Regions from separate parts of the Delftia sp. BGA-UO-ETr-SB1 genome, predicted to be linked through region 1. Evidence: predicted binding sites of a transcription regulator. Region 1 holds the regulator's gene; the other holds the start of a gene.
The links. The regulator FNR, encoded in region 1, switches genes on or off when oxygen is low (the NO sensors DNR and NnrR bind a similar motif). The targets are predictions, from matches to a motif close to TTGATNNNNATCAA.
Positions count from the first base shown of each region.

Region 1 (6,616 bases):
GCAGGCGTTCGCAGGCCGGGTTGGTGCGGGCCACATCCATGTAGCCGTCGGCAATGAAGATGCCGTCCAGGCTGGATTCGAAGACGCGCGCTGCCAGCTCCAGGCCCGCCTGGGTCTGGGCCTCGGCCGTGATGTCGCGGAAGGAAAAGATCCGCCCCATGGGCAGGCCCCGGCGCAGCTGGGGCACGGCGCGGCGCTCCAGGATGCGGCCGTCGCGCAGGTCCAGCACGTCGGCCGCCTCCATCAGGGGCTGGGCCGACAGCAGCTTCAACTGGCGCGCATAGGATTCGGCATCGCGCACCTGGCTGGCCAGGTGGTCGAGGATGGCCACGTCGTTGCGGCGCACCAGCAGCGCCTCGGGAATGCCCCAGAGCGTGGCAAAGCGGTGGTTGAAGGCGCGGATGCGGCCATCGGGATCGCAGACCAGGATGGCGTCGGCCGCGGACTCCAGCGTGGCGCGCAACTCGCCCAGCAGGCTCTCGAACTCGGCCTCGTGCAAGGCCTGCTCGCGCCGGTCCAGCATGCTGACCAGCAGCACCTCGCCGTCGAGCGCGCGCACGCGCATCTCCACGGGCGCCAGCTGGCCATCGGCGCGGCGCACCTCGGCAATGAACTGGGCTCCGGCCTGCCAGTTGAAGGGATCGCTCCAGAAAGCCTGCTGCTGCGGCGTGGCGGCCAGCACCTGCACGGGCAGGCCCGGGGCCGCATCGGCCTCATAGCCGGTGACGGATTCGCTGGCAGCGTTGGCGCGCAGCACCTTCAGGGTGCGCGCATCGATCAGCCACAGGGCCTCCTGCAGTGCATCCAGCAGGCGGGGCCAGGCGCGGTTGAGCGCTTGCTTGTTCAAGACGCCACCTTCGGTGGATCCAACTCCACCGCCCGTTCAAAGTAATAGCAGACACGCCGGCGCGGCGACAGGTAGTCCAGCGCATCGCGCGGCAGCTGCGCGGGCGCCACTCCCCGGCGTATGCCCAGCTCGGGAAACAGCTCCAGCGCCAGCACGGGCGCCTGCGCGGCGGGCACGCCGGCATCGTGCACCATCACCGAGGGTTTGAGCGGGCGTGATGCATTCACGGACATGACCATGGCATGGCGCCCATCGGTCAGCTCCACCACCGAGCCCGGGGGGAACACACCCATCATGCGGATGAAGCCATTGAGCACGGGCGCGGCGAACTTGTCGCGCAGCCGGCTGAACAGCATGGACAGGGCCTCGTGCGGCGTATGCGGCGTCTGCGCATCGCCGGGATTGCACAGGCGGTCGTAGCTGTTGACCAGGGCCAGGATCTGGCCCGTGAGTTCCATGTCTTCGGCCACCAGGCTCAGCGGGAACCCCGTGCCGTCGGCCCATTCATGGTGCTGGGCGATGGCCGTGGTGACCTGGGCCGACAGGCCCATGCGCATGGCAATGGCCACGGATTCGCCCACATGGCGCTCGTAGCGCTCGCGCAGGGCGTCGGGCACGGAAGGCTCCAGGGCCAGGCCGTGCATGCCTTCGACACCGGCCACGGGCTTGCCCGCGTCATGCAGCAGCGCCGCCAGGCCCAGGTCGCGCAGCAGCGATTCCTGCAGGCCCAGGGCCCGGCCCAGCAGCAGGCTGAGCACGGTCACGTTGACGGCATGCACGCTCTGGCTGCTGCCCACGCCATCGGACAGCAGGTGAATGGCCACGTCCTGCGGGCCCGCCAGTTCGGCCAGGCAGCCATCGACCAGGGCCTCGGTGGGCATGCGCGCCTGCTCGGGCGCGCTGGCGATGGTGGTCTCTATGGCCACATAGCCGCGCTCCACCTTCTGAAAGCGCGCATTGCAGTCCTCCAGCCGGCCGCGCCAGTCGGGCACGGACAGCAGCAGCGGTGCTGGCGCAGGTTCGGTGGGTGCAGGCTCGGGGGCCACCACGACGGGCGGCAGCTCCTGCGGCGGCGGGGTGCGCACCTCGGCGGGCCAGGTGTCGCTTTTGTGCGGGACACAGCGCACCACCTCCAGGCCCAGGGATTTCAGGGTCTGGATCTGTGCGCTGGAGGTGATCTTGAAGCTGCTGACCGGAAAGGGATGGTTCAGCCACCCAACATCGAGCTGGACAAACATGCCCGGACGGAGGTCTCGGATATCGATGAGGACGGAATGGTTCACGCGCGGCAACGGCCCCGAGGCTGAAGGAATCGGCAATATGTAAGCCGATGATTCGGGCATTATCTCCAGTTCTGAGGGCCTCGCAGCCAATCCGCGGCCCCAGGTGCCAAGTCTGGCCTCAGCTGTTGCTCAACGGCACCAGAGGCTGGGCTTGTAGATCAGGTCCATCCACAGCGCCCAGACGGCCACGCCCACCAGCATCAGGCCGGCCAGGCGCGTGCCCCATTCGGCGCGCAGGCCGTTCAGGCGCTGCCGGCCCAGCCGCCACAGCCAGGGGCCGGCCACCAGCCACAGCCCGCTGCCCACGCCAAAGGCCGCCATGGCCAGCGCGCCCTGCAACGGGCCGCCGCTGAGCGCGGCGACCAGCACGGCCGAATACAGCAGTCCGCAAGGCATGAGCGCCCAGGCATAGCCTGCCGCCAACGTGCCGCCCGGCGCCGACACCCAGGGCTGCACGCGCCGCCAGGCAGCGCGGCCGGCAGACTCCAGCCAGGCGGGCTGGCGGGCCTGCACCATCATGGCAAGGCCCCAGGCCATCACGGCGACATGGGTCAGCGTCCAGAACGGCTGCAGCGCCGTGGTCTGGCTGGTGATCCAGGACAGGCTCTCCATGGCCAGGGCCGAGGCAGCGCCCAGGCTGGCATAGCCGGCCAGACGGCCGCCGTGGAACAGCGCCGTGCGCAGCCACAGCCGGCTTTGCAATCCATGCACTGCCACCACCTGCGAGCCGCCGCCCTGCCCCGCCCCACCCGTGACCACGCCGCAGGGCGCAGCGCACATGGCAAGGCAATGGGGCCCGCCGACGAGCCCCATGATCAAAGCGGTCCAGAGCAGCGACAACAGCATGGGGCCTAGATGATCCTCGAAAACCGCGCCCGGTTCTTGTCCGCCTGCAGATATCGGTCAAACAGCATGGCCACGCCGCGCACGAAGTACCAGCCCATGGGAGTGACCTGGAAGCCCTCGTCGCTGATCTGCACCAGGCCCTTGGCCTGCAGGTCCTCCAGGGCCGCCATCTCGGGCGCGAAGTACTCGCGAAAGCCCAGCAGCCATGCCTGCTCCATGGGCTCGAACAGCACGGCGCCCTGGCACATGATGGCCATGATGACGGCGCGGCGCACCAGGTCGTCGCGCGACAGCGCCAGGCCCCGCACCACGGGCAGGTGGCTGGCGTCGATGGCGTCGTAGTACTCCTCCAGCGTCTTGGCGTTCTGGCTGTAGCTGGCACCCACCTTGCCGATGGCCGACACGCCCAGCGCAATCAGGTCGCAGTCGGGCTGGGTGCTGTAGCCCTGGAAGTTGCGGTGCAGCCGGCCCTGGCGCTTGGCCACGGCCAGCGAGTCCTCGGGCAGGGCGAAGTGGTCCATGCCCACGTAGACATAGCCACCGTCCATGAACGCGGCGATGGAACGCGACAGCATGGCCAGCTTGTCGGCCCCCTGGGGCAGATCCTCGGCCGCAATGCGCCGCTGCGGCTTGAAGCGCTCGGGCAGGTGGGCATAGGCATAGAGCGCGATGCGGTCGGGCCGCAGCGCGTTGACCTGGGCCAGCGTGCGCTCGAAGGATTCGGGCGTCTGCTTGGGCAGGCCGTAGATCAGGTCCACGTTGATGGAGGCAAAGCCCAGCTGCCGCGCGGCCGCCACCAGCTCGAACACCTGCTCTGCCGGCTGCACGCGGTGCACGGCGATCTGCACCTGTTCGTCGAAGTCCTGCACGCCGAAGCTCAGGCGGTTGAAGCCCAGCTCCTTGAGCACGGCCAGGCGCTCGACGCTGACGGTGCGCGGATCGACCTCGATGGAGTACTCGCCACCCGGCTCCAGCTTGAAATGCTCGCGCAACAGGCCCATCAGCGTGCGCAGCTCGTCGTCGGAGAAGAAGGTGGGCGTGCCGCCGCCCAGGTGCAGCTGGCTGACGGTCTGGCCCTTGCCGCAATGGGCCGTGTGCAAGGCCATCTCGCGCGCCAGGTAGTCCAGGTAGACGGCGGCGCGATCGTGGTGGCGCGTCACGATCTTGTTGCAGGCGCAGTAGTAGCAAAGCGACTCGCAAAAGGGCACGTGCACATACAGCGACAAAGGCATGGCACGCGCTGCGGTACTCGATTTGCGTTGTTGCAGCGCCAGGATATAGTCCTCTGCACCAAAGGCCTCGACAAAGCGGTCGGCGGTAGGGAACGAGGTGTATCGGGGCCCCGGTACGTCAAAGCGACGCAGCAGCTCTGGGGTGACAGCGGTCATGGGTTTTTTCCTCTAATACCTCGACTGTGCCGCAGCACATCGGTCATGTCCTTGACTCATATCAAGAGTTGTTTGAGGGACTGCTGCGACAATTTGATCCAACTCATCGCAATCCACGAGGTCACCGCCGGCACGCTGTGTGCCGCTGATGTTTATCACTCCATGAACCTTCAGACCATCAAAGCCTCCTGCTCCAACTGCAACCTGCGCGAACTGTGCATGCCCATGGGCCTGGATGCCGAGCAGATGCAGCGCATCGACGACATCGTGGCCACGCGCCGCAAGGTCAAGCGCGGAGGCCTGCTGTTTCGCAACGGCGAGACATTCACCTCGCTGTACGCCATCCGCACCGGCTTCTTCAAGACCTGCGTGGCCACCGAGGACGGACGCGACCAGGTCACGGGCTTTCAGATGGCCGGCGAGATCATCGGCCTGGACGGCATCGTCAACGACCACCACACCTGCGATGCCGTCGCGCTGGAAGACGCCGAAGTCTGCGTCATGCCCTTCGACAAGCTGGAAGACCTGTCGCGCGAGGTCACGGCCCTGCAAAACCATGTGCACAAGGTCATGAGCCGCGAGATCGTGCGCGAACACGGCGTGATGCTGCTGCTGGGCAGCATGCGCGCCGAGGAGCGCCTGGCCGCCTTCGTGCTCAACCTGGTGCAGCGCCTGCATGCGCGGGGCTTTTCCAAGTCGGAACTGGTGCTGCGCATGACGCGCGAGGAAATCGGCAGCTACCTGGGCCTGAAGCTGGAGACGGTGAGCCGCACCTTCTCCAAGTTCGCGGACGACAACATCATCGAGGTGCGCCAGCGCCATCTGCGCATCCTGGACACGGAGGCGCTCAAGCGCATCGTCAACAGCCAGCAGTGCCAGTGAGCCTGCGAGGGCGGCAAGCATTCATCCGCCAATGAACAAGGCCCGCGACAGCGGGCCTTGTTCATTGCGGCGGGCTCTCGCTCAGTCCCGCCCCAGCCCCTGCATGGCCAGGTCCGGGTCGGGCTCGGAGACCACGCCGTCATTGAGATCGCGGGCCGAGCGGCCCAGCATGGTGGTCATCAGGCTGGAGAGCATGGTCACGCCCCAGAAGGCGAAGAAGGCCAGCGTGTAGATGCCCTGGCGCGACCAGCCCAGGTCGCCGAGCCAATGCAGCTCCAGCGGGTCCACAAAGGCAAAAACCAGCATCTCCATCACGGCGGCTGCCAGAAAGGCAGGCCAGGCAATCCACATCCAGCGTTGGGCCAACATCAGCGATCTCCTTGTGCTGTCGAGGGGTCGCCTTCATTGTGCGCCGCGCCAACGCATGGCGCCAAGCCCCGCAGCGCCCTGCACGCCTGTAGGAAACCCTCACCCGTCGCGCATGCCGGAGATGCGATCCGCCATGCAAAAAGGCCGCGACTGCGGCCTCTTGCAGGGGTGCACGGCGATCAGCGGTCCGTGGGGTGATCGTGCGCGGGCGTGGCCGCATGGTTGCGGCCGGTGACGGCGGGCGCCATGCTCTTGGGCACTTCGCGCATGCCATCGGCACGCTCGTTGATCGTGATGCCGTTGCGGTAGTAGTCGGGGTCGATCACGGGATCGGCGCCATTGATGGCGATGATGGCCGTGATCACGGCAGCGACCACCACGGCCGCCGGGCCGGCCACCACCAGCCAGACATGGCCGAACTTCCACCAGGGCTTGCCGGCGTCGGGGTGCGAGGGAGCCTGCGCGGGCGCGGACACTGCGGGACTGGAAGACATGGGAAACCTCTTTCTTTCAGGCGGCAGGCGCGGACCGTGCCGCGCCTGCCAGGAACATCACCGGGGCACCAGGAAGACGGCCTTTTCGGACGCGCGTCCCGCGCCTGAATGCACGGCATCGATATCGAAGAATACGGTGTGCGAGCCCGGCTCGGCCGAACCGTAGGGAATCTGCAGGCGCGCCGCAATGCCGCGCGTCTCGGCCGGGCCGACCTCGACTTCCTGCTCGGACGCCAGCTCCAGCCCATCGAGGCCATGGGCGCTGATGCGGTAGCGCTGGGCCTGCTCGGTGGCATTCATGATCTGCAGGCGGTAGACATTCTCCAGCTTGCCGCCCGCCACGATGCGCGACAGCGAGGCGCGGTCGCGGATCACGTCCACCTTGACCGACTGGCGCAGCGCAAGGCTCACGATCATGGCCACGCTCAAGCCGATCAGCACGGCCGAGTAGATCAGCACGCGCGGACGGAAGATGCGGCGCAGCACCTGGGCACGCCGCCACAGGCC
Region 1 is NZ_JCAQOW010000004.1:162,862-169,477, reverse strand. It holds gene AC57B5_RS01275 (bifunctional diguanylate cyclase/phosphodiesterase) at 1-847, opposite strand, end outside; gene AC57B5_RS01270 (cyclic di-GMP phosphodiesterase) at 844-2,190, opposite strand; gene AC57B5_RS01265 (sulfite exporter TauE/SafE family protein) at 2,260-2,976, opposite strand; gene hemN (oxygen-independent coproporphyrinogen III oxidase) at 2,982-4,364, opposite strand; gene fnr (fumarate/nitrate reduction transcriptional regulator Fnr) at 4,527-5,246, shown strand; gene AC57B5_RS01250 (hypothetical protein) at 5,328-5,615, opposite strand; gene AC57B5_RS01245 (FixH family protein) at 5,795-6,109, opposite strand; gene ccoG (cytochrome c oxidase accessory protein CcoG) at 6,167-6,616, opposite strand, start outside.

Region 2 (6,616 bases), 990 kb from region 1:
CCCCGCCTGCAGTAGGCCCTCTTGCATCAACTCCGGGGACTGAGCAACTCCCGCATCCCCTGCACAGCCTCCCGCAAAAACCCCCAGACCGCCTCGATGCGCTGAACCTGCCGGGCATCCGAGGGCATGCTCATCCAGAAGGTGCGGGTGAAGCAGGCCTCGGCGGGCAGCACGCGGCTGAGCACGGGGTCGCGGTCGGCGATGAAGGCGGGCAGCACGGCCAGGCCGGCGCCGGCGCGCACGGCCTCGTACTGGGCGGTGATGCTGGTGCTGCGAAAGGCAAAGCGCTCGGGCTGGAACAGGGTGGACAGCAGCTGCAGCTCGCGCGTGAACAGCAGGTCGTCCACATAGTGGATGAAGCTGTGGTGGCGCAGGTCCTCGGTGCGCGCCACCAGGGGGCGGCGCGCAAGGTATTCGCGCTGGCCGTAGAGGAACAGCCGGTAGTCGGTGAGCTTGGTGACCACGGCCGAGCCGCGCGTGGGGCGCTCCAGCGAGATGACGATGTCGGCCTCGCGCCGCGACAGGTGCAGCAGGCGCGGCAGGGCCAGCAGGTCGATGCTCAGCAGCGGATGGCGCTGCGTCAGCGCGGCCAGTTGCGGGGCCAGCAGCTGGGTGCCGAAGCCCTCTGTGGCGCCCACACGCACCAGGCCCGACGGACCCTGGCTGGTGGATTCGGCCGCCAGCGGCATGCGCTCCAGCCCGGCGGCGGCGCGCTGCATGGCGTCTGCCACGCCCAGCAACTGTCGGCCGGCCTCCGTGGGCCGCCATTGGCCCGCTTCGCGCTCGAAGAGCACGGCCCCCAGCTGCTTTTCCAGGGCCTGGATGCGGCGCGACACCGTGGTGTGCTCCACGCCCAGTTGCCGCGCAGCGGCGGCCATGCTGCCGCTGCGCGCCAGCTCGCCAAAGAATCTCAGGTGGTCCCAGTCCATGGGTCGAGGCCGCCTCAGTCGGCTGCGGCGCGGCGCGCGGCTAGCGTGCTGGGCGCACGCGCCAGCTCGTCGTTTTGCCGCACCAGGACGGCCATCATGTCCATGAACAGGCCCCGCTGCTCCTGCGGCAGCGGCTCCAGCATGCGCTGCTGGGCCCGCAGCACCGAGGGCTCGGCAGCGGCCAGCAGCGCGGCGCCTTCCGCGGTGACCGACAGCAGGCGCACGCGCCGGTCGGCCGGGCTGGTGTTGCGCACCATGAGGCCGCGCGCCTCCAGCCGGTCGATGACGCTGCCAATGGTCGAGGTATCGAAGCCGATCATCCGCGCCAGCGTGCGCTGGTCCACGCCGGGCTGGCGCAGCACGGCCGACAGCGCCGCGTACTGCACGGGGGTCACGCCGAACTCCTGGGTCTCCTCCATGAAGACGGCCACCGCGATCTGCTGCAGGCGGCGGATGTGGTAGCCGGGGTAGTTTTCTAGTTCTGCGGGTTGGTAGTCCATGGCCATTGCGCTCTTTTCCGGGTCCCTGCGGGCAAGCGCAGATGTTCGCATGAACCGCGCCCTCCGTTGGCCTTGGCTGGCAGACAGGTGATTCAACTGAACACGCAGTCCATCACCGTTTTGCCTGCACCCAGGGAAACCCCAGGCTGGCCTGACGCAAATCAACACTACACTTATCGTCAGCATACTGTTTAATTATTCTCGACGCAGCTGGCCCGCAGGCTGCCGACACGCACCACGAAGCACAGGACATCCATGAGCACCAGCATTTCTTCCCGGGCGCTGCCCGTTCTTGTGGCAGGCGGCGGCATTGGCGGCGTGGCGGCCGCGCTGGCCCTGGCGCGCCAGGGATTCGCCGTCAAGGTGCTGGAGCAGGCGCCGCAGCTGGGCGAGATCGGCGCCGGCATACAGCTGGGGCCCAACGCATTCGCGGGCTTCGACGCGCTGGGCATTGGCGAGCTGGCCCGTGGCCGCGCGGTCTATACCGACGAGATGGTGATGCACGACGCGCTCGATGAGCGGCTGGTCGGCCGCATTCCCACGGGCGAGGCGTTTCGTGCCCGCTTCGGCAACCCGTATGCGGTGATCCACCGCGCCGACATCCACACCTCGCTGCTTGAAGGCGCGCGCGCCCACGGCCATATCGAGACGCTGACAGGCACCCGCATCGAAGCCGTGCAGCAGGAGGGCGACACCGTCACCGTGCGCGACCAGCACGGCCAGGTCCATGTGGGCCAGGCGCTGATCGGCGCCGATGGGGTGAAGTCCGTGGTGCGCCAGCAGTATGTGGGCGATGCGGCGCGTGTCTCCGGCCACGTGGTGTACCGCGCCGTGGTGGAGAAGAACGACTTCCCCGAGGACCTGCGCTGGAATGCGGCCAGCATCTGGGTCGGCCCCAACTACCACCTGGTGCACTACCCGCTGCGCGGCGGCGAGCAATACAACGTGGTCGTCACCTTCCACAGCCGCGAGCAGGAGGAATGGGGCGTGCGCGAAGGCAGCCGCCAAGAGGTGCAAAGCTACTACAGCGACTGCTGCCCGCGCGCGCGCCAGCTCATAGACCTGCCCAAAAGCTGGAAGCGCTGGGCCACGGCCGACCGCGAGCCCATTGGCCAGTGGAGCTTCGGCCGCGCCACGCTGCTGGGCGATGCGGCACACCCTACCCTGCAGTACATCGCCCAGGGCGCCTGCATGGCGCTGGAAGACGCGGTGACGCTGGGCCAGGCGCTCAAGCGCTGCGGCAACGACTGGCCGCAGGCGCTGCGGCTGTACGAGCGATCGCGCATTGCCCGCACGGCGCGCGTGGTGCTGTCCGCGCGCGAGATGGGCCGCATCTTCCACGCCAGCGGCGTGGAGCGCCTGGTGCGCAACGACCTCTGGAAGGGCCGCACGCCCCAGCGTTTCTACGACGCCATGGAATGGCTGTACGGCTGGAAGGCCGAAACCTGCCTCGCCGAAGACTGAACACAAGGAGACCGCCATGCAAGAACTTGGCCGCCTGGAAGACCTGCCCCAGGACTACCGCGACGAACTCACGCGCAACAACCTGGTGCCGCTGTGGCCCAGCCTGCGCAACGTGATGCCGCCGCACACGCCGCGCCCGCGCACCCAGCCCATCGCCTGGCCCTACCAGTCCATCCGCCCGCTGCTCATGCAGGCCGGCGAGCTGACGCCCATCGAAAAGGCCGAGCGCCGCGTGCTGGTGCTGGCCAACCCCGGCCATGGGCTGGAGAAGATGCAGGCCAGCTCCTCCATCTACCTGGGCATGCAGCTGCTGCTGCCCGGCGAGTGGGCGCCCTCGCACCGCCACACGCCCAATGCCGTGCGCATGGTGGTGGAAGGCCAGGGCGCATGGAGCCTGGTCGATGGCGAGAAATGCCCCATGGAGCGCGGCGACCTGATCCTCACACCCACGGGCCTGTGGCACGAGCATGGCCATGACGGCGACGAGCCCGTGGTCTGGCTCGATGTGCTGGACCTGCCCCTGGCCTACTACCTGGAAGTCACCTACCACGTGGACGGCCCGCGCCAGCCCGCCCTGCCCGGCCGTGGCGACCGGGCGTATGCGCGCGGCGGCCTGGCACCCACGCAGGTGTTCGCCCGCAGCGCCAAGGCCTACCCCATGCTGCGCTACCCCTGGAAGGACGCGCGCGCCGCGCTGCTGGAGCTGGCCGCCGACCGGCCGGACCTGGACTGCGTGCAGCTGGCCTACACCAACCCCGAGACCGGGGCCGACTGCGAAAACATCCTGGGCTTCTACGCGCTGATGCTGCGCCCGGGCCAGACGCTGCAGCTGCCCGCGCGCTCGCCGGCCTGCGTGTTCCATGTCATCGAGGGCGGCGCCAGCGTGGCCGCCGTGGACCGCCATTTCGACCTGGCCCCGGCCGACACCTGCTGCGTGCCCGGCTGGGCGCCCGCCACGCTGGCCAATGCCAGCGCCAGCGAGCCCGCCTTCCTCTTCCTGGCCGACGAGGCGCCTTTGCACCGAAAGCTGGGCCTCTACGAAGTCCGGCCTTGAATCCTCCGATTTCTCTTTACTCCCTCATCGCCAATACCATGACCGCCCCTCAATACCTCTGGACCCCGCCCCCCGTCCAATCCCTGCCCGTGCGCGGCAGCACGCAGCGCCTGCCCGTGAACCGCCTGTTCTTCGTGGGCCGCAACTACCACGCCCATGCCGTCGAGATGGGCCGCCCGGTGGACAAGAGCGTGGAGCGCCCCTTCTACTTCACCAAGGCCCCCTCCACCCTGACCGAATCAGGCGCCACCGTGGCCTACCCGCCCGAGACGAACAACTACCACTTCGAGATGGAACTGGTGGTGGCCATCGGCAAGGCGGGCTTTCGCATTGCGGCGGACCAGGCGCATGAACACATCTACGGCTACGCCTGCGGCCTGGACATGACGCGCCGCGACCTGCAGCTGGTGGCGCGCGACAAGGGCCGGCCCTGGGACCTGGGCAAGGATGTGGAGCAGTCCTCGGTGGCCAGCGAGATCGTGCCCATGCCGGGCCAGGTGATCGAATCCGGCGCCATTGCACTGGCCGTCAATGGCGAGACCAGGCAGCAGTCCGACGTGGACAAGCTGATCTGGAACATCCGCGAAATCATTGCCGACCTCTCGCTGTTCTATCACCTGCAGCCCGGCGACCTCATCTACACGGGCACGCCCGAAGGCGTGGGCGCCGTGCTGCCGGGCGACCGCATCACCGGCCATGTGCAGGGCGTGGGCGAGATCGCGCTCACCGTGGGCCAGCCCGAATAAGACCGGGGAGACCACCACCATGAAGCTCTACAGCTTTTTCCGCAGCGGCACCTCGCACCGCCTGCGCATCGCGCTCAACCTCAAGGGCCTGCGCCCTGACTACTTCCCCGTGGACCTGCGCGTGGACGAGCAGGCCCAGGCGCCGTTCAAGCAGGTCAACCCGCAGGGCCTGGTGCCGGCGCTGACGCTGGACGATGGCCGCACGCTGATCCAGTCGCCGGCCATCATCGAATGGCTGGAAGAGCGCCACCCCGAGCCGCCGCTGCTGCCCGCCGACCCCGAGGACCGCGCCCAGGTGCGCGCGCTGGCCGCCATTGTGGGCTGCGACGTGCATCCCATCAACAACCGCCGCATCCTGCAGACCCTGCGTCGCCAGTTCGGTGCGGACGAGGCCGCCATCAACGCCTGGTGCGCCACCTGGATTGCCGACGGCTTCGACGCCATCGAGGCCCTGCTGGCACGCGACACGCAGCGCGGCGACTTCTGCTTCGGCCACGCACCCACGCTGGCCGATGTCTACCTGGTGCCCCAGATCGAAAGCGCACGCCGCTTTGGCGTGGACCTGGACCGCTGGCCGCTGATCAGCGCTGTGGACAGGGCCTGCGCGGCCCTGCCCGCCTTTGCACAGGCCGCGCCCCTGGCCCAGCCTGACGCCGGCTGAACCTCGCCTGAACCCCGCCGCGCCTTTGCCGGCAGCCCTACCTCGCCCCGAGTCCTCGCCAGAAGGACCGGGGCATTGCAAGCAGTGAAAAAAGCAGATCCAACAGGAGACAGACTGTGAAAGCATCCCCATCCAACCGCCTCGGCGCCGCCCCCTCCCGCCGCAAGGCCCTTGCAGGCGCCGCCCTGCTGCTGGCTTCCATCGCCCCGCTGCATTGCGCCTGGGCACAGGCAGGCTCCAGCAGCACCGCCAGCTTTCCCACGCGCCCCGTCACCGTGATCACGGCCTTTGCCGTGGGCAGCGGCCCTGACGCCGTGCTGCGCATCGTGGGAGAAAAACTGGCCGCGCGCTGGAAGCAGGGCGTGACCGTGGACAACCGCCCAGGCGGCGGCGGCTTTGTCGCCATCGAAGCCGCACGCCGCGCCAAGCCCGACGGCTACACCCTGCTGCAGCTCGACAGCGAACACATCTCCGCCCTGCCCTACCTCTACAAGCAGCGCAACTTCCATCCGCTGCAGCATTTCGACCCGGTGGCGCCCCTGTTCCTCACGCCCTTCTTCGTGGCCGTGCCCACGAACTCGCCCTGGAAAAGCATGGGCGACCTGATCAAGACGGCCAAGTCCGAGCCCGGCAAGGTCAGCTACGGCTCCTGGGGCGTGGGCAGCCCCGGCCACCTGGGCGGTGAATGGCTGGACTTCCTGACCGGCAGCAAGATGACCCATGTGCCCTACCGCGAGGTCAGCCAGCTCTACACCTCGGTGGCCAATGGCGATCCGGCCTGGAGCTTTGCCAGCATTCCCTCCAGCCAGGGCATCTACAAATCCGGCAAGATCCGCTACCTGGCCGTGGCCGCGCCCCAGCGCATCGCCCAGATGCCCGACGTGCCCACCGTGGCCGAATCGGGCGGCCCCGCCGACCTGATCGTGAACTCCTTCGTCTCCCTGCTGGCGCCCAAGGGCGTGGACGCCGCCCTGCGCGACAGGATCCATGCCGACGTGGTCGCCGTGCTGCAGGACCCGCAGGTGCGCGAGAAATTCGCCACCTTCGCCTTCCAGCCCATCACCTGGGAGGTGCCGGAGATGGAGAAATTCGCAAGGACCAAGGCGGACCAGTACAAGCTGCTGATCCAGAAGGCGAATATCAGCCTGGATTGAGCCCGCCGCCTGCCTCAACCCTGGGACTGCGGATTCGCAAACCCCGCCACCTGCTCGTAATGGCGGGCAATGGCACGCAGCTCGTCCTGGCTGATCAGCTCGTCGATA
Region 2 is NZ_JCAQOW010000004.1:1,155,424-1,162,039, reverse strand. It holds gene AC57B5_RS05750 (LysR family transcriptional regulator) at 27-929, opposite strand; gene AC57B5_RS05745 (MarR family winged helix-turn-helix transcriptional regulator) at 944-1,480, opposite strand; gene AC57B5_RS05740 (3-hydroxybenzoate 6-monooxygenase) at 1,685-2,893, shown strand; gene AC57B5_RS05735 (cupin domain-containing protein) at 2,910-3,947, shown strand; gene AC57B5_RS05730 (fumarylacetoacetate hydrolase family protein) at 3,986-4,693, shown strand; gene maiA (maleylacetoacetate isomerase) at 4,713-5,354, shown strand; gene AC57B5_RS05720 (Bug family tripartite tricarboxylate transporter substrate binding protein) at 5,471-6,508, shown strand; gene AC57B5_RS05715 (flavin-dependent oxidoreductase) at 6,523-6,616, opposite strand, start outside.
Region 2: a site for FNR is predicted at 1,581-1,594, ahead of AC57B5_RS05740 (3-hydroxybenzoate 6-monooxygenase). Genes of this name have one in related genera too.